DNA from 3 places in the Peribacillus muralis genome. Region 1 is predicted to be linked to each of the others. Evidence: riboswitches for the same ligand, from Rfam matches in the RefSeq annotation. Region 1 holds a riboswitch; each other region holds the start of a gene.
What was found. A riboswitch is a leader RNA that binds a small molecule or an ion and turns the genes downstream of it on or off. The one in region 1 is predicted to bind preQ1.
Positions count from the first base shown of each region.

Region 1 (8,585 bases):
TAGAGATTACATACTAACCGCTGTTGGTATGGCCATCACATTAAGCGCAGCTGCCATTTTTCTAGTTGGTATATTTTTTGTCCTGACCGAAGAAATGGTGATGAATACACATAAGGGTGAAAGAGTTGAACCGGAGACGACCAAGATCATCAAAATAAAAACAAAAGCGAAAACAAAAAGAAGAAGGGTGTCAATATGACACCCTTCTTTTTAAGCTATTATTGGTAGCCCCAAACCATTGTAAGCAGTGTACCGAATATGGTAACTAATGCAATGAATAGAGCGTAGTAAACGTTTGTGTAGATGGCTTTCTTATCCTCGGATTCACCAGCATGCATGAACATGACCAGCTGAACGCCGGCTTGCATGAATGCAGTCACTAAAAGGACGATCATACCCGTTTTGAAAGAAAGTTCATATACAACTACACCAAGAGCAACGGCTGTAAGAACCATGGAGAATATGAATCCCATAACATGTCCACGTGGGAATAGCTGTTTCATATTCATATTACATCATTCCTTTCAGATAGACGAAGCTGAAAATGAAGATCCAAACAACGTCTAGGAAATGCCAGTATAGAGAGTAGATGAACGCTTTGTTCGTAGTTTCCGGTGTCAAACCGCGCTTCTTGACTTGAAGTACGATGAATGTTCCCCAGAATAAACCGAGCGTTACGTGAGCTCCATGCGTTCCAAGCAATGTCAACAAAATGGATGTGAACGCACTTACTTGCAGTCCTGCACCGATATGAACATAGTGCTTGAACTCAAAGATCTCAGTGCCAAGGAATCCTGCTCCAAGAGCAAGAGTGATGATGAAAAATACCATCATTGCATTCTTGCTGCCATGGCGCATTGCATTGATTCCAAGACCGATGGTGAAACTACTAGTCAATAGCAGGATCGTTTCAATTAGTACTGGTGTAACCTCGAAGATATCTCCACCAATAGGGCCATTTCCAGTCCTGTTAACTAGTGTGAAGTACGTTGCAAAAAGTGTTGCGAAAAGCGCGATTTCAGCTCCAAGGAAAATCCAGAAACCTAAAATCTTTAATCGATTTTCTTCTGTACTATATTCAAGTGGCAGCGAGTTATCTATTTTCATGCGTTAGCACCTCGCAATTTTTTTTCTGTTTCTTCTATCTCTTCAACGGAGATGTGATGACCGTGATCTTTTTCAAATGAACGGTGGGCCATGCAAGCAAAGATTCCAAGTGTCGAAATGATAGCGAAGATCCACATGCTGAATACCATTGCAAATCCCCATACGAAGAAGATGATACCCAGTACGAACGGAACGCCGCTGTTGTTAGGCATGTGGATTTCTTTGTACTTGCCTTTGAATAATGCGGGACCATTATTTTTTGAATCCCAGAATGCTTGTGAAGAATCAACTTCAGGTACGATAGCGAAGTTGTATTCTGGAACTGGACTGTGAGTAGCCCACTCCAATGAACGTGCATTCCAAGGATCGCTTGTAATATTTCTTGGTGCATAACGAGTGCTCCAGTAAATGTTGTACACAAGGAATGCGAAACCAATCAATAAACCAAGTGCACCGACGAATGAAAGCAGGTTCAATGGACCATATCCTGTTGCTTCTGAATATGTGTACATACGACGTGCTTGACCATCCAGCCCTGTGATGAACATAGGGAAGAATGTTACGTTAAATCCGACTACGATGAACCAGAAAGCCCATTTCCCAATTCTTTCGCTCAATTGGAAGTTGAAGATTTTTGGCCACCAGTACGTAAACCCAGCAAGTACGGCAAACACTGTACCCGGAATCAATACGTAGTGGAAATGCGCCACCAAGAACATGGTGTTGTGGTATTGGTAATCGGCACTTGCCATTGCAAGCATGACTCCCGTTACCCCACCGATCGTGAAGATCGGAATGAAAGCTAATGAGTAAAGCATTGGAACGGTAAATTCGATTTTCCCTCTCCAAAGCGTGAATAACCAGTTAAAGATCTTGATTCCCGTCGGAACGGCAATCGCCATCGTTGTAATCGAGAAGATCCCGTTAACCATCGCACCGTGACCCATCGTGAAGAAATGGTGAGCCCATACAACGAATGATAGAACGGAAATGGCAACCATAGAGACAACCATTGATTTATAACCATAAAGGTTACGACGTGCAAATGTAGAAATGATCTCACTGTATATACCGAAGGCAGGCAAGATAACGATATATACCTCAGGGTGTCCCCAAATCCAGAACAAGTTAGCCCAGAGCATATCCGATCCGCCGTTAGCCATTGTAAAGAAATTGGTTCCAAACAGACGGTCCATTGTCATTAACGCTAGTGCCACTGTCAAAACAGGGAAAGCGAAGACGATGATAAGGTTCGTGATAAGAATTGACCATGTGAACATCGGCATTTTCATCAATGTCATACCAGGTGCTCTCATTTTCAATATTGTTACGATAAAGTTGATACCAGTCATTAATGTACCGATACCTGCGATTTGAATCGCAATTGCGTAATAGTTCATCCCAACGGATTCACTGAATTCAACACTCGCTAATGGGAAGTAAGCTGTCCAACCTGCATCAGGAGAACCACCGACTACGAACGAGATGTTGAATAACATCGCTCCCCAAAAGAACAACCAGAAAGATACTGCGTTCAAACGAGGGAAGGCTACGTCACGAGCTCCAATTTGTAGAGGAGTGACGATATTCATTAAACCGATAATGAATGGCATGGCCATGAACAGGATCATAACGACCCCGTGTGTTGTGAAAATCTCATTGTAATGCTGTCCATCCAACAATCCATTATCAGGTATTGCTGTTTGAGCACGCATCAATATTGCGTCGGCTCCACCACGGAAAAGCATAAGTAGTGCAGCGAGAATGTACATGATACCAATACGTTTATGGTCAACCGTTGTGAACCACTCGCGCCATAGGTAGCCCCACTTTTTAAAATAGGTTACGCCTACTAGTATTGCTAGTACTGTAACCGCGATTGCGATCTGTGAACCGACAATCATAGGGGAGCTGTGTGGTACGGCAAATCTATCAAAGTAATCCATACTCTTTGTGACTCCTTTCGAAAAGTTATTCTAAATAACTGCTTGTGATTTTAAATCTTAATGTTGATGCTCTGTTTCTGCTTCATCTGCTTTTTTTGAATCTTCGTGATCAGAGTGTTCGGAGTGTTCGGATTCACCATTGCCTGAAGCACCGTGATTATGTTCAGGAGCAGGTCTGAAGTCAAGATGTGTTCCGTTAAATGTGTATTGTCCAACGTGACCTGGTTCCAATAGTTTATCAAATTCACTTTCCGTCAATTTCTTAGCGGTACCGTGAATTTCATCTACCCACTTCGTGAATTCTTCTTCAGGCATTGCCTTGACATTGAAAGTATGCTCAGCGAAACCTGAACCACTGAAGTTTGCGTTTCGTCCCATATACTCACCAGGTGTTTCTGCTGCTAAGTGTAAAGTGTTCACCATGTCACTCATCGCATATTTTTGTCCGCCTAGCTGTGGAATCCAGAAGCTTGAGATCGGTCCGTAAGAATAAAGCTTAAATTCGATTGGTCGGTTTGTTGGTAAGAACAAGTAGTTTACTGTTTCGATATCCTCTTCTGGATAACTGAAATGCCACTTCCAATTTGAAGATGCAGCATAAATGATTAATGGTTCTTGATCTTCATATCCTTTTGGTGTAGCCTCGACTTCATTTGTCGAGCGAACACTGACAACTGAAAGGAATATGACGATAAGGATCGGGATGATTGTCCAGATCGCTTCGAGAACGTGACTTCCTTCCACGTGAGGTGGTACATAGTCATCGCTTGACTTGGAAGCGCGGTATTTAAATAACATAATTGCATAGAGAATGACAACGACTAAGACAATAATCAACATCGTCCAAATTGAAATCATGATCACATTAGCTTGGTTTGCTGCTACAGGACCTTTTGGATCCAACACAGCTAATGGGTTATCGCAACCAGTTAGTACAGTCGCGATGGAAAAAATTATAGTTAATAAAGCCCATTTCATTTTCATATAGATACCCCTTTCTTTCTTTATTGGAAATTCTAAATAACAAGTTATTCAGAGTGAGTGTTACATTGTTCACAAACTGACGTCTCTATATTAGTATCATATATGGAAAAAAACAATCAAAAGTGACATATGTCACAAAAAGTTCATGAAGAGATAGTGAAAGAATGGGATATGAGGTTATTAGTTGGATATATAATAAGAAAAGAAGTATAATAGCTTATTAATTTAATACATTTTAAAGGTGTTTTTAAATGAAATTTATTCTCAAAAGAACCGTTCTTGAATTGGTAAAATTTCAATAAAATTACATTAGAATAATATTCCATATGAGGGAGATGAATAAGACGAGGGGGATAAGCGTTTTATTTGTTTTTTAATATAAAAAGACAACGGATCATCAAGCGTATAAATTGAGGAATTTAGCCTAAAAACATAAAAAAAGCAGGTATCTGAAAACGATGCCTGCTTCTTATTATTCACTCCATTGCTTCTGGACTTGATGAAGGGCCTGCTGTAAAATCTGTTCCTGGTTTGCACTAGGATCCGTGAGGACGTTCGTTTGATAGGATTTCCCTTTATAATCAACTTTCACTGTAACTTTTACCATGATTCATCTTTCCTTTCTTGAATGCTTAGTTTAATGGGATGGGTGTACGGTTCTTGTATACCCGGGGGTGAGGATTTATCAAACATTTCGGCGTAACGACGATGTTGCTTAATATTCATAATTATCTGATATATTGTGAAAATTGTCAATATTTTAATGATAGCATGGACATTAAAAGTGAAATTTTAGTGCAGGAAATGGAAAATCATCCTCGGTAAAATGAAAACGGCCTTGCTGTGTTATGGAAGCAAGGCCGTTTCTTTATATTTTAGTTAAGATAATCCCTATCAAGGCTGCCAAAACCCCTGCAATTTGATAGGACTTTAGTTTTTCCTTGAATAAGTAACAACCGGCAAAAACTACGATTAAACAGTTCAAGCTCACCACTGGAAAAATGATGCTGGCAATTCCGGTATTTAAAGCGAAGAAATAACATACATAAGCAATGATGCTCAACAAGCCTACTAGAGAGCCGATTTTCACTTCGTTTAACTTGAGTTTTTCATTCTTCATGCCCGATGCGGCCATCAAATAAAGTGTTCCGCCGCCATACATCGATACCAGGATATCAAGTGAGTTCAAATGAAGGCGCGTGGTCGTTGTCATTAAGATCCCAAGTACACCGAATGAGAATATTGCAAATGATGTATGCATCATCCAGGGGAAATATTGATGATTGCCCTTCGCGTTAGGGGTATACTGAATGACAAGGGTAGCAAGGAGCATACAGGCGATCCCGGTCCACTGCAACGAAGAAATATGCTCATGAAAAATGATCGCAGCACAAAGGATGGGGAAGATGGCATTGGCCGCAATCAACGGTGATGTCAAGCTTGCCGGTCCCTTTTCAAACGCACTGCCCATCTGGATATTCCCGTTAGCATTAAGGATCCCGATAGCAGCTCCAAGCAAGATGGATAGCCAATTTGTGGTCAAACCATCTACGATCCCGCCATACAATAGTGCCATGATGAAGGCCGTAAAGTAAAAGAAAAATTGGATATGTATCTTGGAGTAACCTTTTCCGCTGCTCCACTTGAAAATGCTGTTATTGATACCGAAACATATACTGGTGATGAGTGCAGCAAAAATCCACATTTGTATACTCTCTTCCTTCAATTAGGATATCTTCCTCTCCATTCTAAGCGGAATATGGATAGGAATCAAACTCATTTTACGAGAGCTGGATTGACAGATTGATTTTTTTTTTCTATATTTACTATGGCTATTTCAATATATTTCCCGATAATGGGAGAGGTTCATAGCATCACCCTCTTAAAAAAACTATGGCTTTGATATTTTTCGCGAATCAACCATATCTTTTTAGAGATATGGTTTTTTGTTATATAGAGGCCCATTTTATGAATCTCCCCCGACAAGCGTGGAAGAGGAGGACTTTTTATGTCTGGAAGAAAAGAAGAAGAATTAAAGGAAATAACATTGCTTGGGAATCAAGGAACAAAATATCCATTCGACTACGCTCCAGAAATTCTCGAGTCGTTCGATAACAAACACCCTAACCGGGATTATTTTGTCAAATTCAATTGCCCGGAGTTCACTAGCTTATGCCCGATAACCGGACAGCCGGACTTTGCAACCATATACATCAGCTATATTCCAAGTGTGAAAATGGTCGAGAGCAAGTCCTTGAAGCTGTATTTATTCTCATTCCGTAACCACGGTGATTTCCATGAGGATTGCATGAACATCATCATGAATGACCTAATTGAATTGATGGACCCAAAATATATTGAAGTATGGGGCAAGTTCACACCCCGGGGCGGCATTTCCATCGATCCATACACAAACTACGGAAGGCCAGGGACGAAGTATGAAGAAATGGCGGATTACCGCTTGATGAATCATGACTTATACCCTGAAACCGTGGATAATCGTTAAAAAGGAAGAAATATCAAAAGGGTTTCGAAGGATTTTACTTTCGAAATCCTTTTGAATAGTATTGATTCCCCTTTAAGCAGCCTGCGCATTCATGCTTTTCATCCATATCGAATAACCGCCAATCCTTCTTTTCACTCCGCATTTTATCTGCTTTTCCCTAAATTGCTACCAACTGTGGCGTGTCATCCTTCACTAAGAATCCTTGCTCATTCACACGAACATGAAAATGAATAAGCGGTGCCGGTACCCCTCTGGATAAGTGAGTGCCTGCAGTGGAAGCAACCGTCTAATCACCGCAACACAGACCTATAGGTAAATGGTATTCTATCTTTTTTCAAGCAAAGCTGAATGAAATCCAAGCTCCGGAAATTTAAAAATTGAGAGCGATGGAACGTTTTTTCCTTTCCCTGTCATCATACAGTTTTATGGTCGTATTGTCCTTTTTGAAAATACATTTGTCCTCCTCTAAAGGAATTTGTTCTTGATTGTTTCGTTGAAAAACGTAATAATAGGGAGAGTTAATGTTGACAGAATTTTTATAATAATAGGGGATGTCGAGATGAAGGTTGCGAAGTTTGGCGGAAGTTCACTGGCGTCAGGTGAACAAATCAAGAAGGTATTCGAAATTGTGACAGCTGATCCGGAGCGGAAGTTTGTCGTCGTTTCGGCTCCCGGAAAACGCAATTCCGATGATATAAAGGTGACGGATTTATTGATTGAAGCTGCAAAACAGCAGCTGCGCGGGGATAACGGCGAACCTTTAATCGAAGATGTGGTCGCCCGCTATGGAAACATTGCTAAGGAACTGGATATATCCGAGGAGGTCATCACTGCGATCCGCGAAAATTTACAGGCATTGCTGCATGCAGATCAATCCGAGCCAAAGCGTTACTTGGATGCTTTAAAGGCCAGTGGCGAGGATAATAATGCGAAGCTGATTGCCGCTTATTTTCAAAGGTGCGGTGTCGAGGCGCAATATATCAATCCGAACAAGGCTGGCTTGATCGTATCGGATGAAGATGGGTTTACCCAGGTGCTACCAGAATCGTATGATCGGCTATATAATCTGCATGATGTGCCTGGAATCGTCGTATTTCCAGGGTTTTTCGGATATACGTTAGATGGCGATGTTTTAACGTTTTCAAGAAGCGGCTCGGACATAACGGGCTCGATTCTTGCAAATGGCGTCAAAGCCGACTTGTATGAAAATTTTACCGATGTGGATGCCGTTTATGCGGTTAATCCAAATGTGGTTCCCAATCCGAAGGGGATCAGGGAATTAACCTATCGCGAAATGCGTGAGCTTTCTTATGCCGGTTTCTCGGTATTCCATGATGAAGCGCTCATTCCAGCCTTCCGGGCAGGAATACCCGTTCATATTCAAAATACGAACAACCCAGCGGCACAAGGGACTCGCATTGTGAGTACCCGCGATAATACGAATGGACCGGTCATTGGAATTGCGAGTGACAAGGGATTTTGCAGTATTTATGTCAGTAAATATTTAATGAACCGAGAAGTCGGCTTTGGCCGAAAGCTGCTGCATATCCTTGAAGATTATGGAGTTGCTTATGAGCATATTCCATCGGGAATTGACGATGTGACACTGATTCTGAGACAGGACCAGATGAAGGGCGATTCCGAGAAAAAAATCATTACGCGAATCATGCAAGAGCTGCATGCCGACGAAGTGATTGTGGAGCATAACTTGGCGTTGATCATGGTGGTGGGCGAAGGTATGCGGCATAATGTCGGAACGACGGCAAGAGCCTCGAAAGCGTTGGCGGATGCCAAGGTCAATATCGAAATGATCAACCAAGGTTCTTCGGAGGTAAGCATGATGTTCGGCGTCAAGGAACACAGTGAAGAGATGGCCATCCAGGCATTGTATCACGAGTTTTTTTGATGATTCATATTTAGGGCCCTCTTTAACAAGAGAGGCCTTTTTACTGCTGCCAAACTTTCTTACCGTAAATGAAATGGCGAAGTCTGGAAGATGAAAATTTAGGTCATTGGCTGCGGGATTTTGGATGTCTTGAAGG
Region 1 covers NZ_CP017080.1:482,584-491,168, forward strand. Annotated here, with positions in the region: gene ABE28_RS02310 (hypothetical protein) at 1-199, shown strand, start outside; gene qoxD (cytochrome aa3 quinol oxidase subunit IV) at 219-503, opposite strand; gene qoxC (cytochrome aa3 quinol oxidase subunit III) at 511-1,107, opposite strand; gene qoxB (cytochrome aa3 quinol oxidase subunit I) at 1,104-3,053, opposite strand; gene qoxA (cytochrome aa3 quinol oxidase subunit II) at 3,111-4,037, opposite strand; gene ABE28_RS24815 (BA3454 family stress response protein) at 4,510-4,644, opposite strand; gene ABE28_RS02335 (DMT family transporter) at 4,906-5,763, opposite strand; PreQ1 riboswitch class I at 5,893-5,938, shown strand; gene queF (preQ(1) synthase) at 6,046-6,543, shown strand; gene ABE28_RS02345 (aspartate kinase) at 7,103-8,449, shown strand.

Region 2 (4,295 bases), 1.7 Mb from region 1:
AGGGGAAAAAAGCAACAAAAGGAACATCCACCAGCTGAAATCGTATAAGGAATACACATAAACCATGGCGAAAAAGATTATGAGCCCTTCGGTATGGAGAAGTTTCTTTACCATATTCAAGCCTCCTGAAGGTTAATTGACCAATGGTCAGTGTTATTTATAAAATATTCTTCGTGATGTTTTTTACGTGGAATTGCGCTAAACCCTTTACATCTTGGAAGGATAGATCGGTATTGATATAAAAGGTGATAAAGCCGTGCAGAGAAAGGAAAATGGACCAAATGGACGCAGGGTCGAGTTTATGATCGGTCAGTTCTGCCATCGACTGGATAAGCTTTTCATAGGTCTTGGTAGAATCGATTTGCAATAAATGCTGAATTTCCTTTTCCTTGGATAGAAACATGATGGAATAATGATTTTGCTGAGTCAAGCCGAATTCGATAAAGCACAATAAGACCTTTTCCAATTTTTGCTGAGGGAGATTGTCGGACAGCAGGATTTCATCGATTAAGAGATTTAAAGCGAAAAAATCCGATTTCACCAAGCCATAAAAGATTTCTGCCTTATTTTTAAAATGATAATAAATGGCTCCGTGACTGCAATTCAATGTTTTCGCCAATTGCCTCATGGAAACGCTCGAATACCCGACGGTGGCAAAAAGGTGTCTAGCTTCCTTCAGAATCATTTCCTTTGATAATTCTTTATCTGCCGATTTCCTTGGTGACATCAGAGCACCTCCTTATTTATTAACCAATGGTCAATTAAAATATAACCCATTTGTTATAAACTGTCAAATGACGGAGCGTTGCAAAGATTTCCATATATATGTAACTAAAGCTTGCCTGCCTCGTCTAACATAGTAAACGTTGAGCCTAGAAAGGAGACCTATGAAATTACAACATGCTGTTATATTTCTGTTCCTGCTTGTTGGTTTATCAATTCCTAACGACGCCGATGCTGAATGGAGTATTGAAGATGATGGATTCGCTTACGATCCATTAAATGCGTCAAAAACATTCACGATAACAGAAAAAGTGAAAGATGTGATGCTGCTGCATGTGTTAAGGGGGACGGAGCGAAAATTCGGCTATATGGATAAACCCTTATTAGTGGATCAGGAAATCGTATTGGAATGGCTGTTTTGGAGAAATGGTGAAGAAATTCCCTTAGGCGAACTAGAGGTAACGGCCACTCATGCTGATGGAATAAGCCATTCAGCTAAAGGGGTATTGATCAATATAAAAACGCCCATCAAAGAATTACCTAAAGCGTATACGCCGCAACCAGTCAGCTTTGATAGCGAATGCATTGATGTTCCTGTATCCATGGCGACCACGGTTTTAACATTTAATGAAACCGGCATTTGGACTTTACAGCTATATGTACATGATCAATTCATGGGAGATATGAACGTGTCGGTAACAGAAAAAAAGGAACCCATAATCGATTCAATCCAATTCCATCATCACCCTTATATGATAAAATGAGGATATTGAAATTGGAGGAAAGAGACTAATATGAAAAAGAAATTAGGAATATTATCTTCAATAATCTTCGTATTGACGGTTTTTTTTTATTCGCTCGCCCATTTTTTAAAAAAACTGACCCTCTAGTAGACATATTTATCGTGCATCCAGGAAATCGAGTACTATCAACTGAATTCATGCTCATTGGGGATGAAGCGGATGATGGTAACCTGGAAGGTATCTAAAAGTGATGGACTCAAATCCATGAGTCCATGTTAAAAAACGATGGACGCCCACAATGTATGCACGCCATTTTCCAGATGGCCCTTTAAGCAAGTGAATGTATATACCCACCCTTCTTTTTGGCCGATCATTTTGCTTAGGATCTCGGGGTCATCGGCTTTCAAACCTGATTCGTTCGTGCTTGGGGCACCCACTTCTTCTAACAGGATGGTAACCATCGTTTCCCCAAGAAAATGTGATTTTCCTTTTTTCCTCGATTTCCGGTACAGTAATCATGACCTCGGCTGCGTATTCATCATATTTTAAGGTAATCGTCTTGTCCCCATCTTTCAGAGTATCATCATTTTTTAAGCTAGCTGGAAACTGCTTGATTTCCAATCATTTTCAAGCTACGATAAAAAAGGAAAATAATGATCCGCTCGGCGGAAGAGGTTCTAGCTACCCTCTCAAAAAAACTAAGGAGAACAGTACTCTTTCTTAGGGTGCTGTTTTTTCTGTAAGAGGAGATTGTAAGACATGTTAAGAATTTTACTGTATTTAGTATCCATCATCACCGCAAATGTGGTGACAGCAGCTTTTATGCCTTTACAATTTGGTATGTTCATCATACCGATGGGAACGTTGCTGATTGGGGGAACGTTCATCTTTCGAGATCTGGTCCAAAATAAATTCGGCCGGGCGAAAACCTATTTTTGCATCATCATCGCACTAATATTATCTGCATGTGTATCATTTTTATTAGGGGATACATTATTGATCGTCTTCGCTTCCGCATTATCGTTCGTGGTCGCAGAAACGGCCGATACGGAAATTTACACCCGACTAAAGCTGCCGATGAGCTGGAGGGTGTTTTACAGCGGAATCGTTGGAGGCTTTTTCGATTCAGTGCTTTTTGTCGTGATTGGCCTAAGCCCACTCGGTGCCAACATCTTGCCATGGGAAGCCGTACCGGCAGCCATCATCGGTCAAATCATCGTAAAAACGATCATTCAGTCGATCGGTGCCCTACTGCTCGGACGAATCCATATCAGGCTGGAGAAGCGCGTAGTCTCCGGTTAAATAGGAGGAGTGAAACGCTTGATGGATGGATCCAAAAAGAAACAAGACAGATGCTATTGCCTGGAAGCCTTCCGTAAAAAGTACGGACCACATGTCCAAGGCGAATGCATGAAACTCTCCTGCGCCAATTATCGCAAGCATAAAGAATTAGAGGCAAAAGGGCCAAATTAGGCCCTTTTTTAAATTCCGGAAATATGAGGTAGCGACATTCATGAGGGAAAGCCCGATTGGCGAGTAAACGACCGGAATTGGCGAGTAAACGACCGGAATTGGCGAGTAAACGACCGGAATTGGCGAGTAAACGACCGAAATTGGCGAGAAAACAGCCGGAATTGGCGAGTAAACGACCGGAATTGGCGAGTAAACAGCTGAAATTGGCGAGAAATAATATTTCCTGCTTTCGGACTCTTTCCGCGGGTATTTCATTAACTTCCTTGTTACCATCCGTTTAAGGGCGGGGCAGAGGGTGTCTTCTCCATTTCATAGCCATAGAGCTGTTTTTTTTTGTAAGAGTGTTGGTTCACGTCTCCGGATTTCATCAGTAAAGTGTCATTCGTTGTACATCGTATCACAAGGTGCATTTTACTTTTCTAAAAAAAATGGTTAAATGACGATTGCTAAATAAATTTAATCATAGTAAAATGTGCTTCGGAACGGATGAGTTATATGTAGTGTGTAAGGTTACTATATCCGATAATGATTTGTTCTATGAGAATACGGATTAGGATAGAAGTTAACCCTACTCAAGGGGTATTAATTGATTTTTTGATAAAAATCATTTAGATTCTATTTATCAACAAGAGCAGAAAGAAGGTCCTAGTTAGATGAAAGTGAAAGCACCTGAGTCATTCACATACAGAGGTGGAAATAGAGCAGTCCTTTTACTTCACGGGTTTACCGGAAGTACGGGAGATATGAAAAAATTGGGTAAATATTTGAATGATCGTGATTATACTTGCCACGGACCTCTATATAGCGGGCATGGTTTGCCTGCGGAGGAGCTGGTTCAAACTAGTCCGAAGCAGTGGTGGGAAGATGTGGAAAATGCGTATCAATACTTGAAGGATGAGGGCTACGAAGAGATTGCCGTTGTAGGTATTTCCCTTGGCGGTGTCTTCTCATTGAAAGTCGGAATCGAATTGCCTGTTACAGGGGTCGTTTCCATGTGTGCACCTACAATTGGGAATGATGTAGACCGTTTAAATAATCGGATGCTCAGTTATGCACAAGCTTATAAGAAATTTGAGGGGAAAGATGCAGAACAAGTTGCCTCTGAAATGAATAAGCTTAAAGAGGAGCCGATGGCATCCTTGCAGGAAGCACTTGATATGATTAATGATACAGCTGATAAACTGGATCTCATCACTTCCCCGACCCTAGTGTTACAGGGAAGTCTTGATGACCCGGATTATAGAAATAGTGCATCCATTATATATAATGAAGTGGATACACAGCATAAATCATTGATATGGTATGAGAAATCGGGCCATATCATTACATTGGGCAAAGAGCGTGAACAGGTGTATG
Region 2 covers NZ_CP017080.1:3,654,858-3,659,152, reverse strand. Annotated here, with positions in the region: gene ABE28_RS17795 (DUF4260 domain-containing protein) at 1-114, opposite strand, end outside; gene ABE28_RS17790 (TetR/AcrR family transcriptional regulator) at 158-727, opposite strand; gene ABE28_RS17785 (hypothetical protein) at 888-1,487, shown strand; gene ABE28_RS17780 (SRPBCC family protein) at 1,742-1,927, opposite strand; PreQ1 riboswitch class I at 2,132-2,174, shown strand; gene ABE28_RS17775 (VUT family protein) at 2,226-2,768, shown strand; gene ABE28_RS25170 (hypothetical protein) at 2,996-3,220, shown strand; gene ABE28_RS17770 (alpha/beta hydrolase) at 3,593-4,295, shown strand, end outside.
Region 2: another riboswitch for preQ1. It lies ahead of ABE28_RS17775 (VUT family protein); the one in region 1 lies ahead of queF (preQ(1) synthase).

Region 3 (4,295 bases), 1.7 Mb from region 1:
GGCTTTCGTTTATATATTGTATTTAACTGGAGCTGTCAGAGTACGTCATTCACAAATGATTTTTTAGGAAAGGGGGTCAACTGGATTTCTTTCGATCGGAAATCTCGTGATCGGCGCCTTTTTTACCACCTTCAATAACATAAAGCATAGGAGCTAATCTCCTTTTTACTCCGGTTTCAGGATTGAGTTTCATATAGCTTTCGTATTCTTTGCGAAAGAATTCGTCGGTTTCCCGTTCCAGCGCTTTCCTTTTGTTAAACTCTGCTATGAATTTAAATAGATGCTTCATATGAATTCCTCCTTGTGGGGTTAAAAGGTCTTGGTTTAATAGTAACACAAAACTGGTGAGAATTAACCTTATTTTACAATTTTGGAGAAAAAGATAGATTTATATGGTAATAAAGTCTTGGAGGTGGTCGTTGTGTAAGAAATCGTGATATTGAATTGCTCAATACATATACCTAGGTTTTGTAATGGGTAGAATATTCCTTGAGGTATATTCATTATACACTAAATATTCTGATAATGCTTACCTTCTATTTATTCCCCGGATCGGAAGAGATGAAACAATTCGATTGTCGAGGAAAAAATGAAAATTCCTGCCTGGAAATGGCAGGAATTTGCTAAAGTCATAATTGGAACTTCTTTACCTGTTCAGTCAGTTGCACAGCGGATGATGCGAGCTCGCCGGCATGATTAGTGATTTCATCCATGGCCGAGCTGGATTGCTGAGCCGATGCGGAGACCTGCTCGATTCCTGCTGCGGATTCTTCGGAGACGGCTGCGATGTCTTCAATGGCCGTATTGATGTTTCTACTATTAGTAGAGATGTAGGTCAGTTCGTCTGTAATATGTTGGATTTTCGTACCCATATCCTCGACTGAGCGATTGATCGTTTCAAAGGTTTGACCGGTAAGGGTGATTTGTTTCGTGCCCTCATCGACCTGGCGATACCCGTCTTCTAAGGATCGGACGACGTTTTTTGAACCAGTTTGTATCGTGCCTGCAATTTCGGTAATATCCCCTACGGAATGTGTGACCTCTTCAGCGAGTTTTCGGACTTCATCCGCGACGACGGCAAATCCCTTGCCATGTTCGCCGGCACGGGCAGCTTCTATGGCGGCATTCAATGCCAATAAGTTGGTTTGGTTGGAAATGTCCTTGATGACCTGAACGAGCTGCGAGATTTGCTGTGATTGGGAATCCAGCCCTTTCACCTGCTCGACGGCATTTTTGACGATGGTATCGATCGTATTCATTTGCTGCACGGAGCTGCGCATCAGAATGCTTCCTTCCTTCGTAAGGGAAAGGATTTCGTTTGAACTCATGAATACCGCGCCGCCAGCATGATGGGCCTGTTCGATTTTGCTGGTGAAATCCTCCATCATGCGAACCATTTCCGTTGCCCGGTTGGCTTGCGAGTCCGAGCCCTCCGAAAGTTCATGCATCGTGGTCGCTATCTGCCTGCTGCCCTGTTGCCCTTCATGAGCTGATTGGGTCAGGTCTTGGCTTTGGGTGGATACGGATTCGGATACATCCAGCATTTTTTCGATCGTTTCACGCAGGTTATTCTGCATTTGATTGGCAGATTCCGTTAATTCGCCGATTTCATCATTTGATTTGCGTTCCAGCGGCTCGTGGTTTAACTCTCCAGCTGCCACCAATTTCATCCTATCCCTGATTTTAAGAAGGGGGACGGTAATGAGGTGGGCCGTGACGACCGCGAGCAGCACGCCAATGATGACGACGGCAATGGATATGATGATACTTGTCGTCTTGACTGACTTCGCACTGGCCATGACGGTTTCGCCTGAAGCTTCGATCAATTCCTCTTGTTCCGAAGCAAGACCCTTAAAGCCTTCCATTACCTCATTGCTTATCGGCGCCACTTCGTTTTTAAGGATTTCTTTTGCACGTTCTTCATTTCCTTTTTCATATTGTGGGAACACCCGATCGACAATCATCGTTTTCCAATCCACGCTTTTCTCGATCAGATCCTTCGCTTTTTCCGAGTCGTTTAAGGTCAAGAGATTGTCCTGGATGTTTTGGCTATCTTCGGTATATTGTAAGAACTTGTCTTTATAGCTTTCGTCGCCGTATAAAATATAAGCTCTTGCGAACGCCGTCCTTTGCGAGAGATTATTCAGCAGCTTTTCGTTCTCGATCAGAAGGGGCAGCTCCCTTTCAATGATATCCTGCGAATGTACAAGTGACTTGTTGCTGCTATAAATATTGAATGCTCCTAAGATGATACATAATGATATGATGAGTGAAAATGACACCAATATCTTTCCTCTAATGCTTCTCAAATGAATGGACCCCTTTATCAATAAGTTTGTTCACTTATTTATCGGAAAATAATGAAATATGTTAATTGGATCGTATGAAATGGTCCAGTTGCTCCATTTATAAACATCTTGATTTCTTCCCGTTTTCAAGTTACGATTAATTAGGAAAAATAGCATATTCCGCATTATGGCGGAAGAGGTTCTAGCTACCCTCTCAAAAAAACTAAGGAGAAACAGTACTCTATTCTTAGGGTGCTGTTTTTTTCCGTAAAAAGGAGTTTTATAGAAATGAACAAGAAAGAAAAGGCAGTGGTTGTATTTAGCGGAGGGCAGGACAGTACGACATGTCTGTTTTGGGCAATGGAAAGATTCGAGGAAGTGGAGGCGGTGACGTTCGATTATAATCAGCGGCACAGCTTGGAAATCGAATGCGCCCAACAGATCGCCAAGGAGCTGGGCATCAACCATCATATCCTTGACATGTCGCTGCTGAACCAGCTGGCGCCCAATGCGCTGACGAGAAGTGACATTGCAGTGGAGGACGGTGAAGACGGCGAATTGCCATCAACGTTCGTCCCTGGGAGGAACTTGCTGTTCCTTTCATTTGCCGGGGTGCTTGCCAGCCAGATTGGGGCTAAACATATTGTCACAGGTGTCTGTGAAACGGATTTCAGCGGTTATCCGGACTGTCGAGATGTATTCGTTAAATCGATGAACGTAACCTTGAACTTGTCGATGGACCAGTCATTCGTAATTGATACGCCGCTTATGTGGCTGAATAAAGAAGAAACGTGGGAGCTTGCAGATCAGCTTGGCGCGTTTGAATTCGTCCGTGACAAGACGCTTACTTGCTATAATGGCGTCATATCTGACGGCTGTGGAGAATGTCCTGCCTGTAAGCTGCGCCAAAAAGGACTGGACGACTATGTAAGCAGACGGGGGGACCTCTCATGATGTATGGCTTTACAATCGTCGATAAGCTTCAAAAAATAGATGAAGATATACAGCGCAGCCAGCTGAACTATACAAAGAAACGGGTATTGGTCAGCAAGGAATTCACTTTTGACGCAGCACACCATCTGCACGACTATGAGGGGAAATGCAAGAATCTTCATGGTCACACATATAAGGTCATCTTTGGAGTGAGCGGATACACGGATTCACGAGGTTTGATGATGGATTTCGGTGATATGAAGGAAATATGGAAAAATGAGATTGAAATCCACCTCGATCACCGTTATTTGAACGAAACGCTGCCGCCCATGAATACAACAGCTGAAAATATGGTTGTCTGGATATATGAAAAAATGGCCGAAGCCCTTTCGTTAAAGGATTATCAGGGGGCAAGAGTCGAATTTGTCCGCCTCTATGAAACACCGACCAGTTATGCTGAGGCCAGACGGGAGTGGATGGAAAGTGAGTAAGCTTCCGGTAATGGAAATCTTCGGCCCGACCATCCAAGGTGAGGGAATGGTCATTGGTCAAAAGACGATGTTCGTCCGGACTGCTGGCTGCGATTATTCCTGTTCTTGGTGTGATTCAGCCTTTACCTGGGATGGATCAGGGAAGGAAGATACCGTCCAAATGACCGCAGAAGAAATTTGGGATGAGCTGAAGCGAATTGGTGGTTCGGCTTTTTCCTTCGTGACCATATCTGGAGGGAATCCTGCACTTTTGAAAAATCTAAACGGTTTGATCGCCTTGCTGCACGAGCATGAAATGAAAATCGGTGTCGAAACACAAGGCAGCCGTTGGCAGGATTGGTTTCTCGATATTGATGAATTGACTTTATCACCTAAGCCCCCGAGCTCCGGAATGAACACGGATTTTACGGTGCTCGATCGAATCATGGAGAACCTTGCCGACGGAAACCCTAACAATCATGTTTCATTGAAAATCGTCGTCTTTAATGAAGAAGATTACCAGTATGCCAAACGTATACATGGAAGGTACCCTGGCATTCCTTTTTATCTGCAGGTCGGCAATGACGACAGCAGGACGGCTGAT
Region 3 covers NZ_CP017080.1:3,659,568-3,663,862, reverse strand. Annotated here, with positions in the region: gene ABE28_RS17820 (hypothetical protein) at 77-289, opposite strand; gene ABE28_RS17815 (methyl-accepting chemotaxis protein) at 630-2,309, opposite strand; PreQ1 riboswitch class I at 2,479-2,521, shown strand; gene queC (7-cyano-7-deazaguanine synthase QueC) at 2,577-3,242, shown strand; gene queD (6-carboxytetrahydropterin synthase QueD) at 3,242-3,712, shown strand; gene queE (7-carboxy-7-deazaguanine synthase QueE) at 3,705-4,295, shown strand, end outside.
Region 3: another riboswitch for preQ1. It lies ahead of queC (7-cyano-7-deazaguanine synthase QueC); the one in region 1 lies ahead of queF (preQ(1) synthase).